3 regions of the Intestinimonas butyriciproducens genome follow, and region 1 is predicted to be linked to each of the others. Evidence: riboswitches for the same ligand, from Rfam matches in the RefSeq annotation. Region 1 holds a riboswitch; each other region holds the start of a gene.
The links. A riboswitch is a leader RNA that binds a small molecule or an ion and turns the genes downstream of it on or off. The one in region 1 is predicted to bind cobalamin.
Positions count from the first base shown of each region.

Region 1 (3,269 bases):
TCATCGCCAATCCCAACGCTCCTACAGGCCGGTCGGTGGATCTGGAGGATATCCGGCGGGTGCTGGAGGAGCATCGGGATGTGGTTGTGCTGGTGGACGAGGCCTATGTGGACTTCGGCGGCGTATCGGCCGACACATTGCTGAAGGAGTATGACAATCTGGTGGTCGTGCGCACGCTCTCCAAAAGCCGCGCGTTGGCCGGACTGCGGGTGGGCTATGCGCTGGGCAGTCCGAATCTGATCGCCGGGCTCTGTTGTGTGCGGGACTCCATCAACTCCTATACAGTGGACCGTCTGGCGCAGGCGGGAGCCGTGGCGGCGCTGGAGGATGGGCCCTACTTTGAGGAGATGAGAGAACGCGTAATCCGCACCCGGGAGCGGACGGAGGAGCGGCTGCGTGCAATGGGGTTTGCTGTCCTGGAGTCCAAGGCAAACTTCCTGTTTGTCAGCCATCCGAAACGCACCGGAAAGGCGCTGTTGGACGGGCTGCGGGAGCAGGGGATCCTGGTGCGCTGGTTTGACCGGCCCCGTATCGGCAACTATCTGCGCATCAGTGTCGGGACGGACGATGAGATGGACGCCCTCTGTGCAGCCCTCAAGGCGCTGACGGAGGGCTGAATATGCGCTATGAAGGTGATATCTACCGTCCGCCCGGAGAGTGGAAGAGCTATCTCCTGCAGACCACGGTGGGGTGTTCTCACAACACCTGTACGTTTTGCCGGATGTATCGGGGGAAACGGTTCCATATCCGCCCTTTGCCGGATATCCTGGAGGATATCCGCATGGCAAAAGCCTGCTATGGGGACCTTCGTCGGGTGTTCCTCTGTGACGGAGATGCGATCATCATGAAAACGGAGGAACTGCTTTCGATTCTGGACGCCCTTTATGACGCCTTCCCATCCCTGGAGAAGGTGACCACGTATGCTGGGCCGCTGAGCACGCTTTCCAAAACACCGGAAGAACTGAAAACCCTGCGGAAGGCCGGGCTGACCCGTGCCTATCTGGGAGTGGAGAGCGGAAGCGACGCGCTTCTGCACGCGGTCAAAAAAGGGGCGGACGCGCGGCAGATGCTGGAGGCGGGAATCCGTCTCAGGGAGGCGGGCTTTGACCTCTGGGTCATGGTGATCCTGGGTCTGGCCGGCCCTGGTGAGGCTGGGCGGCGGCATATTCTGGATACTGCGGCCATGATCAATGAGATGCGCCCCAGGCATCTCTCGGCGCTGACGCTGACGCTGTATCCGGGCACAGATCTCTATCAGGAATGGAGAGCGGGAAGATTTCAGGCGGCCACGGCGCGGGATACCCTGCGGGAGGCACGATTGCTCATTGAAAAGCTGGCGGTGGACCCGCTCCACTTTACCTGCGACCATGCCTCCAATTACGTGCCTCTGAAGGGAGGCCTGCCCGAAGACCGTGCATACTTTCTATCCCGTCTGGACCAAGCGCTGGAGAGCGGTACCGGGATGCGGCCGGAGTGGAGCCGGGGACTCTGATGGAGGGACGGAAAAATGGGAGGGACAGGTGGAGAAGAATGCCTTTACTTCCTGCGGGTTACTTGTTATAATAGATAGGAAAACAAAATACGGAGTATCGCATTGGTGCAGCGACGCAGCTGCTGAAAAGGGAAGTCCGGTGAAAGACCGGCGCAGTCTTACCTCTACTGTAAGCGTGGACGACGGCGTACAAAAGCCCATTGGTAATGATCGATTGCCGAGAAGGGACGCCCGAGGGAGAAGCGCAAGCCAGGAGACCTGCCGTGCGGAATACACAAGCATGACTCTTAGGTGGAGAGCGGCAGTGCCATGCCCATTTTCATGGTCCCTCTCCGCCCGGAGAGGGACCATTTTTTGTCGGGAGGCGGCGTATGGGCACCTTTGAACACTATATCTCCGTTGGCCGCGGCCGTCTCCGCTGCGGGTATACGACCGGTACCTGTGCCGCCGCCGCGGCACGGGGGGCGGCGGAGCTTCTGCTCACAGGGGAGATGCCCGCTCTGGTCCGGGTGGAGACGCCCGCCGGCATCCCTGTGGAAGCCGAGCTCTTAGAGCCGGCGTCGGGATGCGGATGGGCCTCCTGTGCGGTCCGGAAGGACGGGGGAGATGACCCGGACGCCACCCATGGCACCTTGGTTTTTGCCAAGGTGGAAAAGACGAAAGCCCGCGAAGTCACCATCGAAGGCGGGGTGGGCGTAGGGCGGGTCACCCGGCCCGGACTGGACCAGCCGGTAGGCGAGGCGGCCATCAATCATGTGCCCCGGGAAATGATCCTTCGCCAGATGGAGGAAGTACGCCGGAAGGCGGGGTACTCCGAGGGGCTCCGGGTGGAGATCTCCGTCCCGGCAGGGGAGAAATTGGCAAAAAGGACCTTTAATCCCCGGCTGGGGATCACAGGGGGCATTTCTATCCTGGGGACCTCCGGCATTGTGCGGCCTATGAGTGAAGCCGCACTTATAGATTCCCTGCGTCTGGAGCTGGACGTGCAGGCTGCGGCGGGGGTGGGAGACATCGTGGTGACTCCTGGTAATTACGGCGAACATTTTTCAAGGGAAGTTCTCCACCTGTCGCTGGACCACTGGGCCACCTGCTCCAACTATATTGGAGAGGCCATTGATCACGCAGCAGGGTTGGGATTTCGCAGCTTTCTGCTGGTGGGCCATCTGGGCAAGCTGTGCAAGGCTGCGGCGGGAAACATGAATACGCACTCCAGGGTATCCGATGCCAGGCGGGAGACCCTGGCGGCGCATACAGCCCTGTGCGGTGGGGACCGTACTGTTGTGGAGGCGGTGTTTCTGGCCATCACCACAGACGAAGCAGTTGATATTCTGGACCGCGCCGGACTGCGGGAGCCTGTAATGGCATCCCTGGCCGGTGCACTGGACCAGAGGCTCAAGGCACGGGCGGGAGAGGATATGGACATCGAGGCCATTTTTTTCTCCAACAAGCATGGGATACTGGGCCGGACGCCGGGAGCGGAGCGGCTGGCCGCGCTCCACGCCCCGGACTGAGACCATTTCAAACGGAAAGGAAGAGGAAACTATGATCCACTTTATTGGCGCGGGCCCCGGAGCCGCGGACCTCATCACTGTCCGCGGCGCACGGCTTCTGCGGGAAGCGGATGTGATCATCTATGCCGGCTCTCTGGTAAATCCGGCGCTTCTGGAGAACAAGAAAGAGAACTGTGCCATCTATGACAGTGCCTCCATGACCCTGGAGGATGTGATAGATGTGATGAAGGCCACGGAGGCATCCGGAGGCACCACCGTTCGGCTCC
Region 1 covers NZ_CP011524.1:1,791,694-1,794,962, reverse strand. Annotated here, with positions in the region: gene hisC (histidinol-phosphate transaminase) at 1-617, shown strand, start outside; gene SRB521_RS09075 (B12-binding domain-containing radical SAM protein) at 620-1,492, shown strand; cobalamin riboswitch at 1,578-1,772, shown strand; gene cbiD (cobalt-precorrin-5B (C(1))-methyltransferase CbiD) at 1,864-3,003, shown strand; gene cobM (precorrin-4 C(11)-methyltransferase) at 3,035-3,269, shown strand, end outside.

Region 2 (3,269 bases), 1.2 Mb from region 1:
CGGCCAGGGAGCCGAACCGCTCCAGCAGGGCGTGGGAGAGCTCGTTCACGTCCCCCTGAGGGATGGCGTAGCACAGCAGAAGCTCCAGGAGCTGGTGGTCGTGAAAATCCTCCCCGTGGGAGAGAAACTGGGCCTTGAGCCGTTTGCGGTGTCCGTCATGGAGTCCCACGCCGCCGCCCCCTTTCTGAAAGGCCCCGCCCGCCGCCGGCGCTCAACGGGCCCCGTACTCCGCCAGGTAGGCCTCCATGCGGGCCTTTACGGCGTCGTCGATATAGACCTTGCCGTCCACCTCCCGGTTGTGGAGGAAGGCGATGATCTCCCGGACGGTGACGATGGGGCAGACGGTGATGCCGTAATCCTCCCGGAGCTCGTCCAGGGTGGAGCAGTCCCGGGTGCCCCGCTCCATGCGGTCCACGGAGACGAAGAGGGCCCGGATGGACACGTCGGCCACCTGCTGGAAAAGGGCGATGGACTCCCGCACGGCGGTGCCGGCGGTGACCACGTCCTCCACAATGGCCACCCGGTCGCCGTCCTGGGGCTTGTAGCCCACCATGACCCCGCCTTCGCCGTGGTCCTTGGCCTCCTTGCGGTTGAAGCAGTAGGGGAGGTCCCGACCGTAGTTCCGGTAGAGGGAGGAGGCCGCCGCCACCGCCAGGGGGATGCCCTTGTAGGCGGGGCCGAAGAGGCAGTCCACCCCGTCGGGGAAGTGCTCCTGGATGCAGGCGGCGTAGTAGTCCCCCAGCTGGCTGGCCTGGGCGCCGGTCTTGTAGTTGCCGGTGTTGATGAAGTAGGGGGTCCTGCGTCCGGATTTGGTGGTGAAGTCGCCGAAGGTGAGCACGCCGGAGCGCACCATGAACGTGATGAACGCTTCCTTATAAGAGTGAGACATGAGCATTGGCCCCTTTCCAGTTTGTTTCGATTTCAGTCGAAATATTATATCACTATTGAAGGGGGCGCACAAGGAGGAAGTGGGGTGGAAAAAGACGCGCGGAAAGGGGCCGGGCCGGGAATTTTTCTTGACAGACCACGGAAGGAGGCTTATACTAAAATATAGAATTAAATATACGCTTCTGTTTTATGGAAACCGGTGTAATTCCGGTGCGGTGCCGCCACTGTAAGGGGGAGCCGCTGTGCAGTCAGGACACTGGACCCGAGGGGTCTGGGAAGTCGCACGGCGGCGGGGAACCCGAGCCAGGATACTTGGACAGAATGCCTTGCGTCGTAATCTGACGGACCATCAGAGGACGGAATTTTTTATGCCCGAGATTTCCTGTCGCTGCTGTGCCGACAGGAAATCTTTTTTTGCCTGTAAGCCGCTGCGGGACGCGGGAACGCGCCCTGTGGCCTTACATATTTTAAAACAGAGAAGGAGAACCGACATGAAACGAACCCTCGCCCTGTTCCTGGCGCTGACCCTCAGCCTTTCCCTCCTGGCCGGCTGCGGCGGCCAGGAGGCCCAGAGCACCCCCGCACCCACCGGGACCACAGCGCCCACCGCCACGCCCGACGCCGAAGAGCCCACCACGAAGGTGGTGGTGGACGGCCTGGGCCGTGAAGTGGAGATCCCCTGGCCTGTGGAGCGGGCCGTGGTGGCCAACCGCTACAACAGCGAGCTGATCCGCGCCTGCGGCGCCATTGACCGCGTCATCGCCGTGGACACCAATACCGCCCAGGACCGGGTCTATTGGAGCCAGTTCGACCCTGACAACGTGATCGGCAAGGGCCAGAGCGAGCTGAACTACGAGAAGATCGTGGATCTGGGAGCTCAGGTCCTCATCACCCCTAAGAACGGCACCTATGAGCAGGACCAGGAGATGCTGGAGCCCTTCGGCATCAAGGTGCTGGTGGTCACCGGCTGGGACAACGCGGACCTGGTCAACCAGATCGAGGCCGTGGGACGGATCTTCGATGTAGAGGAGAAGGCGGCCGAGCTCAGGGCGTTCTATGAGGAGAACCAGCAGAAGCTGGACGCATGCCTGGCCAACGTGGCCGAGAAAAAGACCGTCTACTGGGAGTACGGCGATCCCTACACCACCTGCATCCCCGGCACCTCCAACGACGGCTGGCACAACATGCTGGTCTCCGCCGGGGCCATCAACATTTTCGGCGACGAGAGCCTGGCGGGCAAGGACATCGACCCCGAGGCCATCCTGCTGGCCGACCCCGACCTCATCATCAAGACCAGCTCGGGCCCGGCCCTGAAGAATACCGGCGTGTATACGCCCCCCACCCAGGAGATGTATGAGGAGATAACCGCCGAGATGGTCAGCCGCCCCGGCTGGTCCGACCTGAAGGCCGTCCAGAACAAGAACCTCTACTGCACCACCGGCTTCTGTGCCGGCGGCCTGGGCAAGCTCATCGGCGCCCTGTACACCGCCACCTGGCTCTATCCGGACGAGTGCGCGGACATCGACCCCGACGCCGTGTTCGACGAGTGGATGTCCATGCAGGAAGTCGGCCCCATCGAGGGCCACGTCTACCGCCTGCCCTGATATGTCCCTGTATGTGGAAACGCCCGGCCCCGCGCTGGGGGAGGAGATCAGGAGCTACCGGCGGCTCAAGGCGCTCTTTGCCGCGGCGGTGGCGGCGGCCACGCTGGCGGCCTTCGTGGTGAGCTGCTTTGCCGGGGTGGCGGAGGTCACCCCGGCCCGGCTGCTGGCCACGGCCTTCCCCTCCCTCGCCCTCCAGGCCCGGCCCCTGAGCGGGACGGAGCTCACCGTCCTGCTCCACCTGCGGCTGCCCCGGATCGTGATGGCGCTGCTGGCGGGGATCGGGCTGGCAGTGAGCGGACTGGTAATGCAGGCCATCACGGGCAACACTATGGCCAGCCCCTTCACCACCGGCCTTTCCAACGCCGCCGCTATGGGCGCGGCGGTGGTGATCGTCTTCGGCCTCAATTTCATGGGCACCACCCAGCTCACCACCGTGTTCGGGGCCTTTGTTCTGGCCTTCCTGTGCGCCGCGCTGGTGTACGGCATCTCCTCCGCCAAGGGGCTGGGGAGCACCACCATCGTACTGGTGGGTATCGCGCTGAACTACTTTTTCTCCGCGCTCAACGCCGGGATGCAGTACATCGCCAACGAGCAGCAGCTCACCGCCATTGTCAACTGGACCTTCGGGAGCCTGTCCCAGTCCACCTGGCCCCAGATCCTGTTCACCGCGGCGGTGCTGGGCGTCTCCCTGCCCATCCTCTTCTCCCGGGCATGGCACTATAATCTGCTCACCACCGGGGATGAGAGCGCCGTGGCCCTGGGGGTCAATGTGGGGCG
Region 2 covers NZ_CP011524.1:560,349-563,617, forward strand. Annotated here, with positions in the region: gene SRB521_RS02900 (JAB domain-containing protein) at 1-169, opposite strand, end outside; gene pyrE (orotate phosphoribosyltransferase) at 212-889, opposite strand; cobalamin riboswitch at 1,080-1,200, shown strand; gene SRB521_RS02910 (ABC transporter substrate-binding protein) at 1,380-2,492, shown strand; gene SRB521_RS02915 (FecCD family ABC transporter permease) at 2,494-3,269, shown strand, end outside.
Region 2: linked by a shared signal. The riboswitch ahead of SRB521_RS02910 (ABC transporter substrate-binding protein) and the one ahead of cbiD (cobalt-precorrin-5B (C(1))-methyltransferase CbiD) in region 1 are both predicted to bind cobalamin.

Region 3 (3,269 bases), 890 kb from region 1:
AGATGAACCCGAAGGGCAAGCTGCTGAACGTGGCCTTCGCCGTGTCTGCCGCCTTTGTGTTCGGCGATCACCTGGGCTTTACCGCTGGCAACAACCCCGACATGATCTTCCCTGTGATCGTGGGCAAGCTGGTGGCTGGTGTTACCGCCATTATCGTGGCCAATATTCTGGCCCCCAAACTGCTGGCTAAGATCGAGAACGTAAAGTTCTGACAACAAGACCGCCTGGAAAGGTAAGGAATCGCTATGAATGTAAGTGAAGAACTCATCCGCAGCATCGTGGAAAAGGTCCTCTCGGAGACGGCCGCCGCGTCCTCCTGCGGCTGTGGCTTTGAGAAGCACGTCGATCCCAGCGGCGTACTCAGCGTCAAGACCTCCACCGTGAAGCTGGAGCCCTTTGAGGGGCGGAACGACGTCAAGCTCAAGGATGTAGCCACTCTGGAAGAGGCGCCCCGCATGGGTTGCGGCATCATGGAGCTCACCGACGGAGCCGACTTCGAGTGGACCCTGACCTATGACGAGTGGGACATCGTGCTGGAAGGCCGTCTGGAGATCAAGATCGACGGGCGTGTGGTAGGCGGAGATGCCGGAGACGTCATCTACATCCCCAAGGGTAGCCATATCCATTTCAGCACCCCCGATCACGCCAAATACGCCTATACCGTGTTCCCTGCCGACTGGCAGTAAGGAAGCGGGACCTCCTTCCCATCCCCCCGCCGCCCATTGGGCGGCGGGGGGATATTGTCTTTCAGATTTTTCCTTTTCCCCTTGACAGGGGTTGAAGAGGAGATTATAATAAAACCAGCCAAGCTGACAACTGAATCATAAGTGGTACGCAGGTGCTGGTCTCATTTGCTCAAAAGGGAAGTCGGGTGAGAATCCCGCACAAAGCCGTTGCTGTATTGGTGAAGCGGACCCCAAGATGTCACTGGAGTGAGAACTCTGGGAAGGCGGGGAGCGCGTTTGACACCTAAGTCAGAATACCTGCCTGTGTATGGCGCACGAGAGACCTCCTCGCGCTTAGGAGGGTGCAGCCCCTGTGTCACTTCCACAGGGCTATTGCTGTATCCTTGTTAGAGGATACGGCTTTTTTGTTGTCGGCGCTCACTCCTTATGTGACGTGTCAGGTGGCTTCTTCACCTCCCTTTGGACTGGTATGGCGATCCGAAGAAGGACGCGGGCCCGTAGCTGCCACTGCGGGGCCCGCCCATACCAGGAATATCCACCTGTGGGAAGACCGTGGGGCGCTCCGACGTAGGGGTTGCCCCACGGCTTTTTTTCAGATCATATGAGAGAAAGGAGGCGTTTGGTTGAAAAAGCTGATCAGTATGCCGATGACTGCCGGAACGCTGGCGGAGTATCCACCGACCAGGAGCTTGGAGGCAGCTTGCCGACACTTTGATTGCGACGGGCTGGAGGTGATCTGGGGCGGGGAAGACCTGCCGGAGAATATCCCGGAGCATCTCCATGTGGGATACCATCTGACCTTCTTCCCGGACTGGCTGGATTTCTGGCGGGCGGACCGGAGGGCGCTGACCCGCAAGTTTGGGAGCGCGACCGCATGGACCTCCTTTTACGGCGGACCGGAGGGGCCGGACACCCTGTTGAAGCTCTATTCCGAGGATCTCGACCGTGCGGTGCGGTGGGGGGCCGAGTATGTGGTCTTCCACGTCTCGGATGTGTCCGTGGAGGAGGGCTATACCTATCGTTGGGAGCACAGCCATCAGGAGGTCGTCGACGCGGCGCTGGAGGCCATCAACACGCTGCTTTCGGGCCGAAATCTTACACTGGCCTTCCTGGTGGAGAACCAGTGGTGGCCGGGCTTCACCTTCACAATGCCGGCGCTTACCAGGTGCCTGCTGGATGGCATTCAGTATGAGAATAAGGGCATTATGCTGGATACCGGCCATTTGATGAATGCGAACCTGGAGCTCAGGACACAGGAGGAAGGGGCGGACTGGGTCAGCCGAATGCTGGAGGAGCACGGCGGGCTGGGGAGCATGGTCCGGGGAATCCACCTCCACCAGAGCCTCAGCGGCGCCTATGTAAAGGCCCACACAGGCAGCCTGCCGGACCCCTGGCCGGTGGACTATGCGGAGCAGTTCTGCCAGAGCTATCAGCATATCCTGAGCATCGATACCCATCGCCCATGGACCACCCCCGCCGTACGGGCGCTGGTGGAAAGGATCGCTCCGGAATGGCTGGTACATGAGCTCTCTGCGGCGAACCGTGCGGAGCGGGACAAGCGGTTGGAGATCCAAAGCCGGGCTCTGGGCGTTCTTTAGAAAAGAAAGTCCGTTGGGGGAGGGGCGCACGCGGGTGCGTCCCTCTTCCACTGGGAAAATTCCCGGCAAAAGGCCTAAGAAACATTGACAAGAGCCCAAGGTTTGTGTATAATTCAAATAACGTCAAGCGGGTCACGCGAAAGAGCGGATCTGCCTGTTATGCGAGATGTGCGGAAGCGTCTTGAGCACCCGTCCGGTGTTTGAGTGCGCTTTTTTTGTTGTTGAAAGGCCCCTTGGGGGATGTGTGGTGGAATATGCAGGCAAAGGGAAACTATGTTGTCCTGGCAGACAGCAGCGCGGAGGACCGCGGGAGACTGCGGGGGATTTTGGAGCGGGGCGGATATACGGTCGCCGGAGAAGCCAACGACGGCGTGGAGCTGGTCCAGCTCTGTGAGGCGCTTCGGCCGGAGACGGTCTTTCTGGATATCCCCCTGCGCTATCTGGATGGCCTTTCGGCGGCCGCCTACCTGCGAAAGGAGCATTTGGCGGAGCTGGTCTTCTTTGTGACAGGGCGGTCGGACGAAAGGCTGGTGTCCGCAGCCAGAGATCTGGGAGCGGGAGGTTATCTGGTAAAGCCGGTGACGGAAAAACAGCTACTGCCGGGGTTGGCCGCAGCTCTGGCGCGGAACAGAGCCATGGAGCGCATCCGGCAGGACTGTGCCGAAGTCGAACGGCAGATCAGTGAGCACCGGACGCTGGAGCGGGCCAAATGTGCCGTCATGGAGCGGGAGAAGCTCAATGCGGGGGATGCGCTGGACTTTCTGCGGAGGGTGGCGGAGGAGAAGCGGATGCCTCTTTTGAAAATCGCGGAGCTTTTCACCGTGCTGCCCGGGGCCAATCCGGAGCAGTGAGCGGTCTGCTGGCCAGGGAGAGCTCTATGTTCAGGTTCGACAGGGTGTCGATCGAAAACGACATGCTTGGGCGGGGAAAACCACCGTCCGTATGACCCTTCCCGGGTTTTCAAACAGAGCCCGGGTCGTTACGA
Region 3 covers NZ_CP011524.1:897,573-900,841, forward strand. Annotated here, with positions in the region: gene SRB521_RS04435 (ethanolamine utilization protein EutH) at 1-212, shown strand, start outside; gene SRB521_RS04440 (cupin domain-containing protein) at 246-686, shown strand; cobalamin riboswitch at 820-1,005, shown strand; gene SRB521_RS04445 (apurinic/apyrimidinic endonuclease family protein) at 1,310-2,284, shown strand; gene SRB521_RS04450 (ANTAR domain-containing response regulator) at 2,539-3,135, shown strand.
Region 3: linked by a shared signal. The riboswitch ahead of SRB521_RS04445 (apurinic/apyrimidinic endonuclease family protein) and the one ahead of cbiD (cobalt-precorrin-5B (C(1))-methyltransferase CbiD) in region 1 are both predicted to bind cobalamin.